2 regions of the Microbispora sp. H10949 genome follow, and region 2 is predicted to be linked to the other one. Evidence: riboswitches for the same ligand, from Rfam matches in the RefSeq annotation. Region 2 holds a riboswitch; the other holds the start of a gene.
The links. A riboswitch is a leader RNA that binds a small molecule or an ion and turns the genes downstream of it on or off. The one in region 2 is predicted to bind cobalamin.

Region 1: linked by a shared signal. The riboswitch ahead of HHX40_RS09440 (ribonucleoside-diphosphate reductase subunit alpha) and the one ahead of HHX40_RS23300 (CbtB domain-containing protein) in region 2 are both predicted to bind cobalamin.

The regions. Positions count from the first base shown of each region.
Region 1 is NZ_JABBWZ010000003.1:440,277-450,207, reverse strand. Features, by position in the region: gene HHX40_RS09460 (DUF5685 family protein) at 1-811, shown strand, start outside; gene HHX40_RS09455 (hypothetical protein) at 886-2,457, shown strand; gene HHX40_RS09450 (mechanosensitive ion channel family protein) at 2,499-3,554, opposite strand; gene HHX40_RS09445 (ribonucleotide-diphosphate reductase subunit beta) at 3,596-4,600, opposite strand; gene HHX40_RS09440 (ribonucleoside-diphosphate reductase subunit alpha) at 4,597-6,834, opposite strand; cobalamin riboswitch at 6,966-7,176, opposite strand; gene HHX40_RS09435 (Bug family tripartite tricarboxylate transporter substrate binding protein) at 7,222-8,184, opposite strand; gene glmS (glutamine--fructose-6-phosphate transaminase (isomerizing)) at 8,392-9,931, opposite strand, start outside.
Region 2 is NZ_JABBWZ010000009.1:56,137-66,067, forward strand. Features, by position in the region: gene HHX40_RS23280 (cobalt-precorrin-6A reductase) at 1-342, opposite strand, end outside; gene cobM (precorrin-4 C(11)-methyltransferase) at 330-1,082, opposite strand; gene cbiE (precorrin-6y C5,15-methyltransferase (decarboxylating) subunit CbiE) at 1,079-2,299, opposite strand; gene cobF (precorrin-6A synthase (deacetylating)) at 2,296-3,054, opposite strand; cobalamin riboswitch at 3,079-3,285, shown strand; gene HHX40_RS23300 (CbtB domain-containing protein) at 3,314-3,526, shown strand; gene HHX40_RS23305 (CbtA family protein) at 3,537-4,292, shown strand; gene HHX40_RS23310 (ABC transporter ATP-binding protein) at 4,332-6,098, opposite strand; gene HHX40_RS23315 (arabinofuranosidase catalytic domain-containing protein) at 6,592-7,989, opposite strand; gene HHX40_RS23320 (alpha/beta fold hydrolase) at 8,549-9,397, opposite strand; gene HHX40_RS23325 (DUF72 domain-containing protein) at 9,504-9,931, opposite strand, start outside.

The sequences.
Region 1 (9,931 bases), on a different contig from region 2:
CCGGCGCGTGCGCGGCGCCCCGCTGCGCGCGGCCGCCGCCTCCTGGACCTCGGCCGCGCGGCGCGGCGGGGAGGCGATCGGCTTCGACACCGCCGTCCTGACCGAGGTCGCCGGGCGCCAGGCGCTGCTGGAGGCGTCCGCCGGCCGTACGCTGCTCGGCCTCACCGAGCCCACCGAGACCGCCGCGGCGGCGGCCTTCGCGCACACGGCCGTCCTCGCGGGGCGGCCGGGCAACGCCGAGAGCCTGCGCGAGGCCGGCCGTCTCTTCGGCCGCCTCGCGCACGTGCTCGACGCGGTGGAGGACCTCGCCGAGGACCGGGCGCGCGGGGCGTTCAACCCCCTCGACGCGACCGGCACCTCGCCGGACGAGGCGCGGCGGGTGTGCGAGGAGGCGTTGCACGGGCTGCGCCTCGCCGTGGCCGACCTCGACCTGGAGGAGCGCCATCTCGTCGAGGCGCTGCTGTGCGGCGAGACCCGCCGCGCCGTCACCCGTACCTTCGGGGCTCCCCCTCCGGCCACGCGCCCGCACGGTCCCGCCCGCCCGCACCACCTCGCGGCGCCCGCCGCGCGGCACACGGAGTCGCCGGGCATCACGTGTACGGCGGTGGCCGGGGTGACGACCTTCGTCACGTGCGGGCTCTACCGGCCGCCGTGGAGCCCCTACCGGCAGGCGCCGTGGACCGACCGCTGCTTCTGCGACGGCTGTGACTGCCCCGACTGCTCGGGATGCTGCGATTGCTGCTCGGGCGACGGGTGCTGTGGCGACGGGTGCTCCTGCGGGGACGGCTGCTGCTGCGACTGCGGCGCCTGACGCCACCGGCGTCAGGCGCCGCCTCGCGGGGCGTGGCAGCCCTTCGGCGATCACGTACGGGATAGGGTCGGCGCATGGGAAGATCACGGCCTTTCCACCGGTTCACCCCGGCCGAGCGGCGGCTGTGGCAGGCCTATCCCACCGGAGCCTGGGTCGACCTGCGCGAGAGCCGCGACGTGGACGCGGGCTCGGGCGGCTCCTGGGGCCGCTCCCGGATCGTCCGGGCCGAGGTGATCACCGCTCTGCTGCTGAGCAGGCGGGACGACGGCTCCGCCTGGGTGCCGGGCGTCCGCCTCGCCGGCGCCCGGATCGTCGGCGACCTCAACCTGTCCGACGCGACGGTCGAGGCGAAGATCCACCTGCTGGACTGCCACATCGCGGGAACCGTCTCGCTGAACGACGCGAAGACCCGGGGCGTACGGCTGCGGCACTGCGACATCTACCGTTTCCGGGCGAGCCGGGCCACCGTCGACGGGCTGCTCGACCTCGACCGGTCGGCCGTCCACGCGGGGGTGCGCCTGGACAACGCCCGGATCACCGGGCAGCTCCGGCTCTCCGGCCTGCGTCTGGGCACGCCCGGCGCCGCGCCGTACCGGGGCGGGCAGCCGGAGACCTCGCCGCCCGAGTCGTCCCGCTGGAACGGACCGGAGGGTTCGGAGGAGCCGCGGGTCTGGGAGTCGGTCGCGCTGTGGGCCGGTGGGCTCGCCGTCGAGGGCGGGGCCTTCCTGCGCGACCTGCGCGCAACGGGCGGGCTGCGGCTGATCGGCGCCCGCTTCGCCAGCGGCCTCTACCTCGAAGGGGCCGCAGTCGCGGCGGACGCCACGCCCGCCGTGCACGCCGACCACCTGCAGGCCGCCGCGGCCGAGCTCGGGGCGGGCTTCACCTCCGACGGCACCGTACGGCTGCGCGGCGCGCGCATCGGCGGGGTCCTGTCCTTCCACGGCGCCGTCGTCCGGGCGCCGGGCCGCGCGCTGCATCTGAGCCACCTGCAGGCCGACGAGCTGATCCTGCTGCCCAAGTCGGTCGAGGGAGAGGTCAACCTCGGCTACTCCCGCTTCGGGGTGCTGTTCGACCGGCCGGAGAGCTATCCCGCCGGGGTCCGGCTGAACGGGCTGACGTACGAGTCGCTGCGTGGCCCGGCCACCCTGGCGGACCGGCTGACCTGGCTGCGGCGCGACCCGGGAGGCTACCGGCCGCAGCCGTACGAGCAGCTGGCCGCCTACTACCGCAGGATCGGGCACGAGTCCGACGCCCGCCGGGTGCTGCTGGCCCGGCAGCGGGCGCGGCGCCGGACACTGCGGTTCCCGGGGCGGCTGTGGGGCCGGCTGCTCGACGGGCTGGTCGGGTACGGATACCGGCCCTGGCTGGCCGGTGTGTGGGCCGTGCTGCTCCTCGCGGCCGGCACGGCCGTGTTCGCGCGCTGGCAACCACACCAGATCGGGCTGGACGAGTCACGGCACTTCAGCGCCTTCGTCTACACCCTCGACCTGCTGGTCCCGGTGAGCCTGTTCGAGCAGCGCGGCGCCTGGGAGCCGGTCGGCTGGACCCAGTGGCTGGCGTACGGGCTGATCGCGGCGGGGTGGATCCTCGCCACCGCGCTGATCGCCGGCGGCACCCGCGTCCTGCGCGGCTCCCACGCCCCCTGACCCCGGCCCGGACGCTCGCCGGCCGAGGTCGTGCCGGGCACTCAGCGTACGGGGGTCTCGACGCGCAGGCGCGGCAGGCTCTCCGGGTGCTTCTCGCGGATGAACGTCACGAGGTGCTCGCGGATGTCGCACCGCAGGTCCCAGGCGCTGGCCGAGTCGGCCGCGCTCATCAGCGCGCGCAGCTCGACCAGCCCGTTCGCGGTGATGTCGGTGACCTGGAGCGTCCAGTCCTTCTGGTCCCACAGCGGGTTGTCGCGCAGCGCCCGGTACAGCTCGGCCCGCACCTCCTCCACCGGCACCGACCAGTCCACCAGGAGGTACACGCTGCCGAGGATGCGGCTCTCGTGCCGCGTCCAGTTCTGGAAGGGATGGCTGGTGAAGTGGGACACCGGCAGGATCAGCCTTCGCTCGTCCCAGAGGCGCAGCGCCACGTAGGTGAGGGTCAGCTCCTCGATACGGCCCCACTCGTCCTCCACCACGACCACGTCGTCAAGCCGCAGGGCGTCGCTGAAGGCGAGCTGCAGCCCGGCCAGCAGGTTGCCGAGCGTGGACTGGGCCGCGATGCCGCCCACCACGCCGGCGATCCCGGCGGAGGCCAGCAGCCCCGCGCCCAGGGCCCGCACCTGCGGGAAGGTGAACAGCATCGCGCCCAGCGCGATCACCACGACGACCGCCGCCGACACCCGGCGCACCAGCGCGATCTGGGTGCGGATGCGCCGGGCCCGGCGGTTGCGCTCGCCCTCGATCCGCGTGAGCCGGTCGAGCACCACGTCGGTCACCGCGTACGCCGCCTGGATCAGCAGCCAGGTCACGCAGGCGATCAGGAGCAGCGACAGCACCCGCTGGAAGCCGTGGGAGCCCGATCCCGGCATGTCCGGGTCGTAGACGGCCTTGACGGTGCCCACCACGGCCGAGGCGAAGCCCGGCCAGGTGCAGCGGCGCGCGAACGGCCCGGCGAGCGCCCATCGGTCGCCGATCAGCCGCGACCTGAGCACCCGCCGGACCAGCTCCACCGCCACGATCGCCGTCCCCACCGCGATCGCCAATGTCGCCCAGTTCCACGCTGCCGCTGTGACGGCGCCCCCGTTCGTCGTCATGGGGTTTCCTTTGCCCGGGATTGGAACCCCCTTAAACGGGATCAGAAGGCTTCGTCGAAGGCCACCTCTCCCTCGACGGCCACCTGGTAGGCCGAGACCCGCCGTTCGAAGAAGTTCGCCAGCTCCTGCACGTCCTGGAACTCCATGAACGGGAAGGGGTTGGCCGTGCCGTACCGCGCGGGCAGGCCGAGCCGGGCGAGCCGGCGGTCGGCGACGTACTCCAGGTAGCGGCGCATGTTGTCCGCGGTCATCCCGCCGGTGCCGTCGCCGCACAGGTCGCGGGCGAAGGCCAGCTCGGCGGCGACCGCCTCCTCCATCATCCGCACGACCCGGCCGGCCAGCTCGTCGTCGAACAGGTCCGGCTCCTCCCGGCGTACGGTGTCCACCACCTCGAAGGCGAACTCCATGTGCATGGACTCGTCGCGGAACACCCAGTTGGTGCCGGTGGCGAGGCCGCCCAGCAGCCCCCGGGAGCGGAACCAGTAGACGTAGGCGAAGGCGCCGTAGAAGAACAGCCCCTCGATGCAGGCGGCGAAGCAGACGAGGTTGAGCAGGAAGGCCCGCCGGTCCTCCCGCGTCTCCAGCCGCGACAGCTCGCTGATCGAGTCGATCCAGCGGAAGCAGAACTCGGCCTTGTCGCGGATCGAGGGGATGTGCTCCACGGCGGCGAACGCCTTCACCCGCTCGTCGTGGTCGGGCAGGTAGGTGTCCAGCAGGGTCAGGTAGAACTGGACGTGCACGGCCTCCTCGAACAGCTGGCGGCTCAGGTAGAGCCGGGCCTCGGGCGCGTTGACGTGCTGGTAGAGGTTCAGCACGAGGTTGTTGGCCACGATGGAGTCGCCGGTCGCGAAGAACGCCACCAGCCGGTTGATCAGGTGCCGCTCCCCCGGCTCCAGCGTCGCCAGGTCGGCGAGGTCGGAGGCGAGGTCGACCTCCTCGACGGTCCAGGTGTTCCTGATCGCCGCGCGGTACCTCTCGTAGAACCCGGGGTAGCGCATCGGGCGGAGGGTCAGGTCCATGCCCGGGTCGAGCAGCATCGTTCTCATTGGCACGCCTCGCAGATCTCGGGGTTCTCAAGGGAGCAGGCGACCGCCCCTTCATCGGGCACGGCGGGGGTGACGGCCGGCACGGTCGTCTGGGCGATCCTGGTCGCCGGGCGCGAGCGCAGGTAGTAGGTGGTCTTCAGGCCCGACCGCCAGGCGTAGGCGTACATCGACGAGAGCTTGCCGATCGTGGGCGCGGCCATGAAGAGGTTGAGCGACTGCGACTGGTCGACGTACGGCTGCCGCGCGGCCGCGAGGTCGACGAGCGCCTTCTGCGGCAGCTCCCAGGCGGTGCGGTAGAGCGCCTTGAGCTCGCCGGGGATCGCGGGGATGTCCTGGATCGAGCCGTCGTGGAGCTTGATCGCGTCGCGGATCGCCCGCGTCCACAGCCCGAGGGCCTGGAGGTCACGGACGAGGTACCGGTTGACCTGGAGGAACTCCCCCGACAGCGTCTCGCGTTTGAAGACGTTGGACACCTGCGGCTCGACGCACTCGTAGCAGCCCGCGATCGAGGCGATCGTGGCCGTCGGCGCGATCGCGACCAGCAGGGAGTTGCGCAGCCCGGTCTCCGCGATCCTCGCGCGCAGCGCCGCCCACTCCTCCGGGTGCGCCGGGGCGCACGGGTAGTGGTCGGGGTGCAGGACGCCGCCCGCCGCCCGCGTCTCCTCGTACGCCGGGTGGCGCCCGCGTTCGGCGGCCAGGCCGGCCGAGGTGCCGTACGCCGCGAGCGCGATCTCCTCGGCGATCCGGGTGGACAGCGCCAGCGCCTCCGGCGAGTCGAACGGCAGGCGCAGCGCGAAGAAGACGTCGGCGAGGCCCATGACGCCGAGGCCCACCGGCCGCCACCGCTCGTTGGCCGCCTCCGCCTCGGGGGTCGGGTAGAAGCCGAGGTCGATCGTGCGGTCGAGGAACCGTACGGCGGTGCGGACCGTGGCGCGCAGCCGGCCGAAGTCGACGGCGTCCCCCTCGGGGGTCAGGTGGGCGGCGAGGTTGACCGAGCCGAGGTTGCACACGGCGGTCTCCCCGTCGCTGGTGACCTCCAGGATCTCGGTGCACAGGTTGGACAGGTGGATGACGTTGCGCGGCAGCGCGGTCTGGTTGGAGGCGCGGTTGGCGGCGTCCTTGAAGGTCATCCAGCCGTTGCCGGTCTGGGCGAGGGTGCGCATCATCCGGGCGTAGAGGGTGCGGGCGGGCACCTGCCGGACGTACCGCCCGGAGGCCTCCAGTTCGCGATACCGGGCGTCGAACGCCTCGCCCCACAGGTCGGTCAGCTCGGGGGTCTCCTTGGGGTCGAACAGCGACCACACGCCGTCCGCCTCGACCCGGCGCATGAACTCGTCGGGCACCCAGTTGGCCAAATTGAGGTTGTGGGTGCGGCGCGACTCCTCGCCCGTGTTGTCGCGAAGCTCCAGGAACTCCTCGATGTCGGCGTGCCAGGTCTCCAGGTAGACGCAGGCGGCTCCCTTGCGCCTGCCTCCCTGGTTCACCGCCGCCACCGACGCGTCGAGCGTGCGCAGCCAGGGGACGATGCCGTTGGACAGGCCGTTGGTGCCCCGGATCAGCGACCCGCGCGAGCGCACTCGGGTCCAGGCGACGCCGATCCCGCCGGAGTACTTCGACAGCCGCGCCACCTGGCCGTACCGCTCGTAGATGCTCTCCAGTTCGTCGCGCGGCGAGTCGAGCAGGAAGCACGACGACAGCTGCGGGCGGCGCGCCCCGGAGTTGAACAGCGTCGGCGAGCTGGGCAGATAGGCGAGCGCGGACATCAGCCGGTACAGCTCGGCCGCCTCGCCGACGCTCGCCGACAGGCCGCAGGCCACGCGCAGCAGGAAGTGCTGCGGGCGTTCGAGCACCCGCCGCGTGACCGGATGCCGCAGCAGGTAGCGGTCGTAGACCGTGCGCAGCCCGAAGTACTCGAACCGGTCGTCGGCCGCCGGGTCGATCAGCGCGTCCAGCGCTTCGGCCTCGTCGGCCACGAACGCGGCGACGGCGTCGCCCAGCAGCCCGGCCGCGTGGGCGGCCGCGACCGACTCGGAGAAGGCGCGCACCCCCTGGCCCGCCGTCTCCTCCTCGATGACCCGGGCGAGCAGCCGCGCCGCCCGCCGGGAGTTGTCCGGGTCCGCGACGACCCCCGCCGCCGCCTCCTCGATGGCCCGCCAGACGTCCGCGGTCTCCTCCGCGCCGCGCGGCCCCGTGGCGGGGCGCGCGGGCGCGGAGACCGGGTCGGTGATCGTCATCGGTCGCCCTCTCCTCCTCGTCTCCTGACCCGGCCGGCCGGAGGGGAGGGGACGCCGCGGCGCACGCGTGCGACGGCACGGCCTGCGGGCGGCGGACCCTCCCTCGGGGCACGGCGCGGGCACGCGCGGTGACTCCGCGCGCGGTCGCGGGCAGGTCTTCGGGCTCGCGGGCGACCGGCGGGACACACGCCCGCCGGACCTACTGGCCGTCGCTTCCCGGTGCGCTCACGCACCAGTGCTCTGTGACGGCGGTCGTTCCCGCTCACCGCTGCGGGGCAGCCCCGGATTCCCACCGGGTTCCCTCTTGCCTCACCGAGGTGAACCAGCGACGCGATGGATCCTACATCTAGTGGGCGATCTCGCAAGCGGCCCTACAAGTTGTGTTGGTCACCGGATTCCGAGATCATCGAGAAGCAGGGCCGTACGACGCGCCTCGCCCGTGAGCCACTGCCGGAACTCCTCGCCGGCGAGCCACATCGGCGTCCAGCCGTTGCGCTCGCACAGGCGGAGCCAGGCGGGCGAGTCCGCGACGGCCCGGCACAGGCCGATCAGCGCGTCGCGCTCGCGGGCCGCCACCCCGAGGGGGGCGAGCAGGCCGGTCCAGTTCGCGTACGCCACCCGCACCCCCGACTCGGTCAGCGTGGGCGCGTCCAGGCCGGGCAGGCGCTCGGGAGCGGAGACGGCGAGCGGGCGCAGCCGCCCGGCCCTGACGTGGGCGGCGACGTCGCCGCGCCCGCCGAAGGCGAGCGCGGTCGTCCCCTCGGCCACCGCCGCGACGGCCCGCGCGGGGCTGTCGAAGGCCTCGTACGCCGCCGGCCGCGGATCGGCCCCGAGGCCCCGGGCGGTCAGGCCGAGCAGCAGGTGGCCGGGCCCGCGGTCGGGCCCGCCCGCCACCTTCACCCGCTCGGGGGTGCGCAGCAGGGCCGCCGCGACCTGCTCGAACGTGCGGTAACCCGAATCGGGGGAGGCCACCAGCACCTGCCACTCCCCCGCCAGCCTGGCCAGCGGCACGGTCCGGGCGGCGAACGGCCCCGCCTCATCGGGCGCGCGACCGAGCGCGCAGTCGGCCAGCAGGAGGGGGTCGGCGACCATCAGCCGGTCCGGCCGTCCGACGGCGAAGCGTCCGACGGCCGACGCGCCGCCGCCCCCGGCGTCCCGCGTGACCAGCACTCTGCCGGCCCAGCGGCGGGCCTCGATGAGGGACTTCAGGCTCCGGGCGACGCCGTCCCCCCAGCACTCCGGCGGGCCGGGGACGAGGAGGGAGATCTCCCCGAGGTACGGAGGCGCCGGGGTGCCGCATCCGCCCGCCAGGGCCAGGACCCCCAGTGCGAGAACCGTACGGCGTCGCATGCCGGCACCCTCCCCCCGAAGAGCCCCTTATGCGGACAGACTATGAGCAACCACCCCATCTCAGGACATAACGGACGTTACGGATGTGGCGATCGGCGGGTGGGCGGGCGCGGCGCTCATGTCGTCGGTGCCGATCGGAGGGCGCGGTGACAGATGCGCACCGTCCGGCACGCGTCCGCGACGCGAGCCGGACGGGACGTGGCGGAGCTACTCGACCGTCACGCTCTTGGCGAGGTTGCGGGGGCGGTCGACGTCGCGGCCGAGGGCGACGGCCGCGTGGTAGGCGAACAGCTGGAGCGGGATCGTGAGCAGGATGGGGTCCAGCTCCACCTCGTTCCTGGGCACCACGATGCAGTCGTCGGCCGCCTCGGAGGTGCGGTGGCCGACCATGAGGATGCGGCCGTGCCTCGCCCGGATCTCGCCGAGCGTGGTGAGGTTCTTGTCCAGCAGTTCGTCGTCCGGCACGACCGCGACGGTCGGCAGCTCGGGGCTGATCAGCGCCAGCGGGCCGTGCTTGAGCTCGCTCGCCGGGTACGCCTCCGCGTGGACGTAGGAGATCTCCTTGAGCTTCTGGGCGCCCTCGCGGGCCACGGGGTAGCCGCGGACCCGGCCGACGAACATCATGCCCGGCGCGTCGGCGTACTTCTTGGCCAGCTCCCTGATCCGGTCCTCCAGGGTGAGGATCTCCTTGATCTGCTCGGGCAGCCGCCGCAGGCCGTCGCAGATCCTGCGGCCGTCGGCCGGCGACAGGTCCCGTACGCGGCCGAGGTGCAGGGCGAGCAGCGCGAACGCCACGGCGGTGGAGGTGAACGCCTTGGTGGAGGCCACCGAGACCTCGGGCCCGGCGTGCAGGTAGATGCCGCCGTCTGTCTCCCGTGCGATGGCGCTGCCGACCGTGTTGACGATGCCGAGCACCCGGCCGCCCTTGCGCTTGAGCTCCTGCACGGCGGCGAGCGTGTCGTACGTCTCGCCCGACTGGCTGATGGCGACGTACAGCGTGTCAGGCTCGACGACCGGGCTGCGGTAGCGGAACTCCGAGGCCGGCTCGGCGTCGGCGGGGATGCGGGCCAGCTCCTCGATGAGCTGCGCGCCGATCTGCCCGGAGTAGTACGCGGACCCGCAGCCGATGATCTTCACGCGGCGGAAGGACCGGGTCTCGCGGGCGTCCATGTTGAGGCCGCCGAGGTGGGCGATGTGGAACCGGTCGTCGATGCGGCCGCGCAGGGTGCGGGCGACCGTGTCGGGCTGCTCGGAGATCTCCTTGAGCAGGTAGTGCTCGTAGCCGCCGTTGTCGTAGTGGCCGGCGTCCCAGTCGACCGTGAACGGCTCCTTGGCGGTCTCCCGGGCGTCGCTGGTGAACGTGTTGAACCCGTCGGCCTTGATGACCGCGAGCTCGCCGTCCTCCAGGTGGACGACCTGCCGGGTGTAGCGGATGAGCGCGGCGACGTCGGAGGCGGCGAACATCTCCTTCTCGCCGAGGCCGAGGACGATCGGGCTGCCATTGCGGGCGACCACGATCTCGCCGGGGCGCTGCGCGTCGACGACGGCGATGCCGTACGTCCCGACGACGCTCTTCAGCGCCCGCAGCACGGCCTCCCGCAGCGAGTCGGTCTCCTTGACCATCCGCCCGACGAGGTGGGAGAGCACCTCGCTGTCGGTCTCGCTCTCGAACTTCACGCCCTCGCCCTCCAGGCGGCGGCGCAGCTCGTCGGCGTTCTCGATGATGCCGTTGTGCACGACGGCGATC
Region 2 (9,931 bases):
CGGCACCCGCAGCCAGACGTCCTCCGGGCCCTCCGACCAGCCGGGACGCCGCAACCCGAGCAGCGGCGTCCCGGTCGCCGCGCACGCGTGCGCCGCCGACTCGCTCATCCGCTGGGCGAACGGATGCGTGGCGTCCACCACGACCCGCGGACCGTGCTCGGCGATCCACCGGGCGAGCCCGTCCGGGCCGCCGAAGCCGCCCGACCTGACCTCGCCCACCGGCAGCCGGGGATCGGCGACCCGGCCGGCCAGCGACGACACCACCCGCAGGCCCGGCAGCGGCGCCAGCTCGGCGGCCAGCGCCCGTGCCTCGGCCGTGCCGCCGAGGATCAGGACGAGCACGCGCGGTCCCGCGCGGCCGAGTAGAGGTGGCTGTCGGGGAACTCGTGCGCCGTCAGCGCCCGCCCCACCACGATCACGGCGGTCCGCCTGATCCCCGCCGCGACCACCTGGTCGGCGATGTCGCCCAGGGTGCCCCTGATGATCTCCTCGTCGTCCCGGCTGGCCCGGGCGACCACCGCCACCGGGCAGTCCGCGCCGTACGCGGGCAGCAGGTCGGCCACGACGGCGGCGATCCGCTGCACGGCCAGGTGCAGCACCATCGTGGCGCGGCTCGCCGACAGCGTCGCGAGTTCCTCGCCGGGCGGCATCGGGGTGGCCCGCGCCGACGTCCTGGTCAGGATGATCGTCTGGCTCACCCCCGGAACCGTCAGCTCCCGCCCCAGGGCCGCGGCGGCGGCCGCGAAGGCGGGCACCCCCGGGATCACCTCGTACGGCACGCCGTGCGCGTCGAGCCTGCGCATCTGCTCGGCGACCGCGCTGAAGACCGACGGGTCGCCGGAGTGCAGCCGCGCCACATCGTGCCCCGCCTCGTGCGCCGCCGTCATCTCGGCGACGATCTCGTCCAGGGTGAGGTTCGCGGTGTCCACGAGCCGCGCGTCCGGCGGGCAGTCGGCGAGCAGGTCGCGCGGCACGAGCGACCCGGCGTACAGGCAGACCGGGGCCGCCTGAAGGGCCCGCAGCCCACGCACCGTGATGAGGTCGGCCGCGCCGGGCCCCGCACCGATGAATCGAACCGTCACTGCTCGCGCTCCTTCCGCGCCGTCCAGATGGTCACCGGCATCAGGGGACGCCACCCGGTGAAGCCGCCCACCGGCGAGGCGCGCTGCACCGACAACCGCACGAGGTCCCCGCCGAGCCGGGCGTGCCACTGGGCGAGAACCGCCTCCGACTCCACGGTGACGGCGTTCGCCACCAGCCTGCCGCCCGGGGCGAGGGCGTCCCAGCAGGTCTCGACCACACCGGCCCCCGTCACGCCGCCGCCCACGAAGACGGCCGCCGGGGCGGGCAGCCCGCCGAGCGCGTCCGGGGCGGCTCCGGTGACGACCCGCAGGCGCGGCACGCCCAGCGCGTCCGCGTTGTGCCTGACGCGGTCCGCGCGGACGGGGTCGCGCTCGACGGCGACGGCCCGGCACGACGGATGCGCGCGCAGCCACTCGACGGCCACGCTCCCGGAACCCGCGCCCACGTCCCAGAGCAGCTCGCCCGGCAGGGGCGCCAGCTTGGCCAGGGTGACCGCCCTCACCTCCTGCTTGGTGAGCTGCCCGTCCGACTCGTACGCCTCGTCCGGCAGCCCAGGCACCCACCCCAGCGGCACCGCCGACGGGACGTCTGTGCAGGCCACCGCCACGACGTTCAGCGCGGGCGACGTCTCGCCGGCCGGCCAGCCCGCGGCCGTGCCGTCGCGGCGGGACTCGGTCGCCGCGCCGAGATCGCCGAACACGGTGACGCGGCTCGCGCCGTACCCCCGCTCGGTCAGCAGGGCGGCGACCAGCGCGGGCGTGTCCGCGCCCGCGCTGAGGACGAGGACGCGACGGCCCGGCGCGAGCGCCGCGGTCAGCGCGGCGAGCGGCCGTCCGACCAGGCTGACGGTCTCGACCTCCTCGGCGGCCCAGCCGAGCCGCGCGCAGGCCAGGGTGGCCGACGACACGTGCGGCAGCACCCGCAGCCGGTCCGGCCCGAGCAGCCGGGCGAGCGTCGCGCCGACGCCGAAGAACATGGGGTCGCCGCTGGCGAGCACCGCGACCGCGCGTCCCGCATGCGCGTCGAGCAGCCCCAGCAGCCCCGCGACCAGCGGCGACGGGTACGGCGCCCGCTCGCAGGCCACCGACGCCGGCAGCAGGGCGAGCTGCCTGGCCGACCCGACCACGACGTCCGCGGCGACCAGTTCGGCGCGCGCCGCGTCGGTGAGACCGGCCCAGCCGTCCGCGCCGATCCCGACGACCGACACGGGCCTCATCGGGGGGGCTTCCTGAGCAGGTAGGTGTCCATGACCCAGCCGTGCGCCTCGCGCGCCTCCGCCCTGAGCCGCCGGATCTCGCCGGCGACCTCGCGCACCGGCCCGGCGACGAGGATCTCGTCCTCGGTCCCGACGTACGCGCCCCAGTAGACGTCGGCGTCGGCGGCCTCCGGCAGGTCCGCGAACGCGCAGCCCGCGTCGAGCATCACCACGATGTCGCCGGCGGCCTCGACGTCTGCGGGCAGGCGGCGGCCGGTCGTGATGTGCAGCGGCCTGGCGACCCTGGTCAGGCTGACGCGGTGCCGCGCGGCCAGCGCCGACACGCTGCTGATCCCCGGGATCACTTCATAGTCGAACGGCTCTCCGCCCCTGGCCAGGACGTCCTCGACGATCGCGATCGTGCTGTCGTACAGGGCGGGGTCGCCCCAGACGAGGAACGCGCCGACGCCGTCCTCCGGCACCTCCTCGGCGATGAGCCGGGCGTAGACGTCGGCCCGGCGGGCCCGCCAGTCGGCCACCGCCTCCACGTACGCGCCGCTCGTGCGGTCACGCTCCGGGTCGCGCGCCTCGACCGTCCGGTACGGCTCCCGCGCGTGGGCCGCGATCAGCTCGCGCCGCAGCCGCACCAGGCCGTCCTTCACGGCTCCCTTGTCGAGCAGGAAGAACACGTCGGTCTCCGCGATGGCCGCGGCGGCCTGGAAGGTCAGGTGGGCGGGGTCCCCGGCGCCGATGCCGATGATCAGGACTCGCTTCATAGGTCACGAGTATGGACCCCGGCTTGACGTACTTATGCGGACGGTGCACGCTCAAGGCGACAAAAGAAGACAGAGGCGACGGTGCGCAGGAACCTGGTGTGAATCCAGGACGGTCCCGCCACTGTGACCGGGGAGTGTCTCCCGCTCGTCACCACGGCCGCGACGGCTGGAAGGTTCGGGCGACACGATGACCCGGGAGTCAGGACACTGACCCGTTGTCCTCCATCACCGGGGCGAGCGACCCCGTGAGGAGAATCACATGGCTCAGCCGGCCGTCCCCGTCTCCCGGCCCCTGCCGGTCACCATCCCCGTACGCGAGATCCTGCCCTGGGCGGTCTTCGCCGCCGTGGCCGGGCTCATCCTGCTCTACTTCGTCGGCGCGGAGCAGGGCGCCACCCACCTCATCAGCGGGCACACCGTGCACGAGTTCGTGCACGACGGCCGGCACCTCCTCGGCTTCCCCTGCCACTGAGGCCCGCCCGATGCCCACCATGCGCTCCCTGCTGGTGCGCGGCATGCTCGTCGGCCTCGCCGCCGCGCTGCTCGCGTACGTCGTCGCCTGGTTCGCCGGAGAACCCCAGGTCGCCGCCGCCATCTCCATCGAGGAGGCCAGGGCGGCGGCCGGCGGAGAGGCCGCCGAACCGGAACTCGTCAGCCGGACCGTCCAGGAGACCGCCGGCCTGCTGACCGCCCTGCTCGTCTACGGCGCCGCCCTCGGCGGCTTCTACTCCATCGCGTACGCCTTCGCCCACGGCCGCCTCGGCGCTCTCGGCGCCCGCGCCACGGCGCTCACCGTCGCCGCCGCCGGCTTCGTCGTCGTGTACGTGACCCCCATCCTGAAGTACCCGGCCAATCCCCCGGCCGTCGGCAACCCCGATTCGATCGGCCGCCGGACCGCGCTGTACTTCGCGATGATCCTCGTCGCCCTCCTGGCGGCGGCGGTCGCCGCGTACGCGGGCCGTTCCCTGTCGTCCCGCCTGGGCACCTGGAACGCAGCCCTGTCGGGCATCGTCGTCTACGCCGTCCTCGTCGGTGTCGCGTACGCCGTGATGCCTCCGATCGAAGAGGTTCCCGACGACTTCTCCGCCAACACGCTGTGGTGGTTCAGAGTGGCGTCGTTCGGCATCCAGTTCGTCCTGTGGGGAGCCATCGGCCTCCTGTTCGGCGGCCTGACCGAACGCTCCCTGCGCCAGGGAACCCCCCGGGAGGCCGGGCTCCGGCCCGCCGCGACGCGCTGAACCGGGTCGGGACCACCCGCTCCGCGTGAAGCGGGTGCGTCACAGGTGGAGCGCGTCGGGGGCGTCGTCCTCGACGAGGAAGCCCCCGGACTGGTGGTGCCAGAGCCGGGCGTAGGACCCCTGGGCCTGGAGCAGCTCGCCGTGGGTGCCCTGCTCGACGACGCGTCCCCGGTCGAGCACGACCAGGCGGTCCATGCGGACGACGGTGCTGAGCCGGTGCGCCACCACGAGTGCCGTACGGTCCTGCATCAGGCGCCACAGGGCCTCCTGGATGAGGATCTCGCTCTCGGAGTCCAGGGCACTGGTCGCCTCGTCCAGCAGCAGGACGGGGGCGTCGCGCAGAATGGCGCGCGCGAGCGCGATGCGCTGCCGCTGGCCGCCGGAGAGCTTGACGCCGCGCTCGCCGATCAGGGTGTCGAAGCCGTGCGGCAGAGACTCGACGAACTCCGTGACGTGGGCCGCCCGCGCGGCCCGGAGGATCTCGGCGTCGGTCGCGCCCGGCCGGGCGAACGCGAGGTTCTCCCGTACGGACCGGTGGAACATGGCGGGTTCCTGCGGGACGTAGGCGATGAGGCCCCGCAGGTCGGCCTGCCTCAGCCGGGCGATGTCCTGACCGCCGATCAGGATCCTGCCTCCGTCCACGTCCATGAGACGCAGCAGCAACCGGGTGAGGGTGCTCTTGCCGCCGCCGGACCGCCCGACCAGCCCGATCTTGGTGCCGCCGGGGATGTCCAGGTTCAGGCCGTCGAACAGCGGCGCACCGCCGGCGTACCCGAATCGCACCCGCTCGAAGCGGACGCTCGCGTCGGCCGGGCGCAGGGGCTGCGGGTCGGCCGGGTCCACCACGGTCGGCGGCGTGAGGAGCAGCTCGGTGAACTGGGCGGCTTCGGTGAGCGTGCTCTCCATACGCCGGTACACCTGGTTGAACTCGAACATGATGTTGATCGCGTTCGTGTAGTAGGTGAACGTCACGACGATGGCCTCCACACCGAGGCCGCCGCGGAGCGCCGCGGCGAGGAGCAGGCCCGCGGCACTGGTGAGCACCGACAACGGGGCGACGACCATGTCCACCCTGAGGTTGTTGTAGTCCCAGGACCGGATGGACAGCCGGCGCTGCTCGGCGATCCTGGCCCTGTGCTCGACGGCCTCGCGTGTCTCGGCGGCGAACGCGCGGACCGTCTCCATGTTGGCCAGCACGTCGGCGACGTGACCCGACACCAGCACCTTGGCCGCCTCACGCGCGTCGACCAGGGCCTGCCGGTGGCGGATGAGCGGAGCGACGAGAACACCGGTGACGACGATGAGACCCACGAGGACGAGCACCAGCAGCGGGTCGTACCGCCACAGCACCACCGAGGCGAAGGCCAGGGGCACCACCTTCGCCATGATCGAGAACGTGAGGGTGTCCATGAACTCCTCGAACCTGGAGGAGAATCCGAGCACCCTCTTGGTCAGCGAACCGGCGAAGTTGTCGTGGAAGAACGCGACGTCCTTGGCCAGCAGCTCGTCCATGCCCAGCACGCCGAGTCGCTCGATGCCCCGGCCGTCGGCGCGGTTCAGGAAGTGCATCCCCGCCCGCCAGAACGCCTCACCCGTCAGAAGCAACGCGGCGAAGCCGAGCACGTAGGGCAGCAGCGCGTCGAAGGAGCCGTCCCGGCCGCCGGAGAGGTGCCCCACAAGGCCCGCCACCGCCAGCGGCGCCAGATAGAACAGGCAGATGTTCCCGATCGCCGGCAGCACCAGCGCGGGAGCCGCGATCGGCCACTGCCGCTTCAGCTCGCCGCAGTAGTACCGCAATGCCAGCAAAAGCGCCGATCTCCGCGCGGATTTATCATTTTCGGCCTCGTCCACCGTCCCGAGCACAGCCATCAGCCCTCCCGAATGCCGATATCGCCCTGGCCATGCTCCCGCAGCCCGTACGGGAGGAGCGAACGATTTTTCGCCGCCCGGCGAATAGGACCGAGGGGTGAACCTCACGCAGATGACCGAAATATTCATTAAGGGAGTTATCAGCTGCGACCTTTCCTTACGGCGGCCGGAGGCGTGCGCGGACGACACGAGATCAGCCTCGGCCGTCACATGGTCCTGAGCTCTGCTCAGCTGATCCCGGATCCGGCCACGCCCGGTGTGGCCCGACGTCTGCCCGGCATCGGGCCATGCCGGCCGGTTCCCGAGCACCCCGAACCGTACGCCGGAACAGCGGAGAGCCGCCCCCGGTGGTGCAAGGGGCGGCTCGGTCTTCCGGCTTCCGGATCCGCTGTGGCCGGTCTGCCTTTGCCTGACTTACCGGTATCCGGCCTTACCGGTATCCGGCGGCGACGATGTTCGCCTGCACCGCGTCCTCGGTGGCGTTCGTCGGGTATCCGGAGGTCATCACGCCCTCGTAGAAGGTGCCGGCGGCGCCGTGGCTGTTGTCACCCCCGATGCCGAGGATGATGGCCCCTTCCTTCTTCATCGGGTTGTAGCCCGAGACGTTGGGGCGCTTGCCGTCGTAGAAGGTGCCGAGGCCGCCCGACTGCGCGTTGCCGCCGCGGATGGCCCAGTGGTTCGGCTCGCCCTTGATGATTGCGGTCAGGTAGCGGTGGCTGATGGTGGGGTCGCCCGCGTTGTACTTCTGGTTGACGCCGGAGAACAGGCCGTTCTCCAGGTCGGCCATGATCCACGGGCCGTTGCCGGCGCCGTAGCCCCAGACCTTGATGTTGCCGAAGTAGATGGCCTCCATCGTGCCGTTGCCGTTGTCACGGCTGTTGGTCTCGGCGTTGCCGTAGTCGAAGCAGCAGCCGCCGTTGTAGTGGGTGCCGTCGAAGATGGCGTACATGCCCTCCGGCTGGTCGCCCTTGGCGACGCCGTTGGTGGCGTTGTTGCGGTAACCCACACCGGGATCCACGTAGACGCCGTACGCCTTGCTGCCGTAGACCGTGGTCGGCGCCTTGGTCGCGGTGGCGAGGTTGTCGTACCCGCCGGGAGCCGGGCCCGAGAAGCCGCCGGGAGGCGCCTGGGTGAGGCGGTTGTTGCGCCCGGACTGGTCGTAGATGATCGTGATGAGGCAGGTCGTGTTCGCGCAGAACGAGTCCTGCGCGGCGGCGTTCGCGGCGCCGCCCGCGCTCAGCACGCCGATGTCCCGGGTGGTGTTGTCCGAGGAGCGGCGCACCTGGTAGAGCGGGCCGTTGTAACTGCCGTACAGGGCGCGGGTCGTGCTGTGCGCCGCGACGCAGGGCGTGCCGCCGGCGGCGTAGATGTCACACGGCCGCGTGCCACCCGGCGGCGGCGAGGGGGTGGACGAGGGCGTCCGCGAAGGAGACGCCGAAGGGGACGCCGAGGGCGAGCCGCCGGGGGACGGGGAGGTGACGCCGCCGGTGCAGGTCACGCCGTTGAGGGCGAAGCTCGCCGGCTTCGGGTTCGAGCCGCTGAAGCTTCCGTTGAACCCGAACTCGGTGCTCCCGCCGCTGGGGATGGCGCCGTTGTACGAGACGTTGGTGACCGTGACCTGGGAGCCCGACTGGGTGTAGCTGCCGTTCCACAGCTGGGTGATGGTCTGCCCGGCGGGGAACGCCCAGGTCAGCCTCCATCCGTCGATCGGGTCGCCGAGATTGTTAACGTTAACACTTGCGTTGAAGCCGCCCGGCCATTCGCTGGCCACCGTGTAGGTGACCTGACATCCGGCCGCGGCCGCCGAGGCCGCGTGGGTTCCCGCCATACCGGCGCCGGCCACCAGAAGGGCGGCGACGGCGACGACTGAGAGTTTCAGGCGCCGACGTAATGAGCTGACGTTTCGCACAGATGTTTCCCATTCTCCGAGATGTGCGTTCTCCGTGGCGTCATCGCCGCGGACGATCAACCCACCTGTTGGGAGTCAGTCCATATCCGATTTTCTGTTAGCGCTAACATTTTTCGGCCGATCACGGATGCGGCTCCGTTCGTGGTGGTGGTGTGCTGCTGAGCCAATCCCGGCGCGGGGCATCAGTCAATCAGGCGGAACCCGGCCGCGTCCTCCGCGCGGCCGCCGACCCTTTTGAAGTGGAACGATGAACCGCGGTGAGGGCCGGCGGTTCACATCCACGCTGAAAGTTTCAGTCCTCCGACCATTCATGGGCTTAGAAGAGCCGTGAGTCAAAAAGGTCATAACAATGATGACCGGTTATCGGACCTTTCGCAACCACCGGGTTGCGGTCGATCGCGATACAGGGTCGCGAGCACAGCCGGCCGCCACTGCCGGAATCGAGATCGGGCCTGACCCTCCGAACCGGAGCGAAGTGTCAGGGCCGAGCGAGGAACTCCGCCGTCGTCGTCGTGAACCGGTGGGCGTCGTCGAGCCAGGGGAAGTGTCCCGCTCCCGGCTGCACGACGAACTCGGCGTGCGGGAACAGCGCCGCGAACGCGGCGACGACGTCCGGCGGCGTGTTGAGGTCGACCTCTCCGGCGAGCAGCAGCACCGGCGCGGTGAACGCGCCCAGCGCGGCGCGGGTGGCCGGTGGGTCGAACGCGCCCGGGGCGCCGAAGGCCGCCGCGGCCTCCTCGTTCCGCCCGCCCTCCTGGGCCGCCTGATGGTCCCGGGCGGCGGCGTCCCAGCGTCCGTAGAAGAAGGGGTCGATGCGCTTCCAGTCGTCGTCGGCGGCGTCACCGGCGACGATCGCCTCGAGAGCCGCGAACGCGGCATCGAACCACGGCTCGTCCCGGCGCAGCCGGGCGGTCGCGAGGCGCGACTCCCCCGTGGCCTCGATGCCGACCGCCCTGGTGCTCGGAGTGATCAGGGCGAGCCGGCGTACCCGGCCGGGGTGCCGGGCGGCGTACAGCGTCGCGAGGTTCGCGCCGGCGCAGTGCGCGAGCAGGTCGATCCGGTCGAGGCCGAGATGTTCGCGCAGCGCCTCGACGTCGCCGACGAGCCGGTCGCAGCGGTAGGAGGACACGTCCTCGGGTGTCGCGGACCGGCCGGCGCCCCGGGGATCGAGCATGAGCAGCCGCCGGTGCGCCGCCAGGCCGCCGAGGTCGCCGAGGTAGTCCGCGCTCTGCATCGGGCCGCCGGGCAGGCAGATCACGGGGTCGCCCGCTCCGGACACGTGGCAGGCCAGAGTCGTTCCGTCATGGGCGGAGTACGTCTGAAGCATGCCCGGAAGCCTGTCAGCGGCGTTTCGGCGCGGGCAACGGATTAACCGCCGATGGGTGCGCGACCCCGCATCCCGGCACGAGCCCCCCGGGACACCGCGTACGCGGTCACGGCCGGCGGTTCTCGCCCGGGGTGACGACGTCGGCGCCTCGCCGCCCCAGCAGTTCGGTCAGCCGCTCGGCGTTGCGCTGGGCGTTGTCGGCGCAGCAGTTGTTGTGCAGCACGTGCGTGGTCACCGCCTGGCCGGCCAGACCCGCGATCCGGTCCGCCCAGCTCCGGAGTTCCTCCTCCGAGTAGAGGTAGCCGAACCGCTCCTCGATGACGCGGCTCGTCCACTTGTCCGAGTGACCGTGCAGGCGGACGACGGCGAGGTCGGAGGTGGTCGCGAGCACGGGCGGGATCGACGACGGATGCCCCTGCGGCATGTCCACCCCGACGTACGGCAGGTCGTTGTCCGCCAGGAAGCCGAGGGTCTCGTCCTGGGCGGCGGGGTCCATCCACGCCCTGTTGCGGAACTCGACGCACACCCGCATCG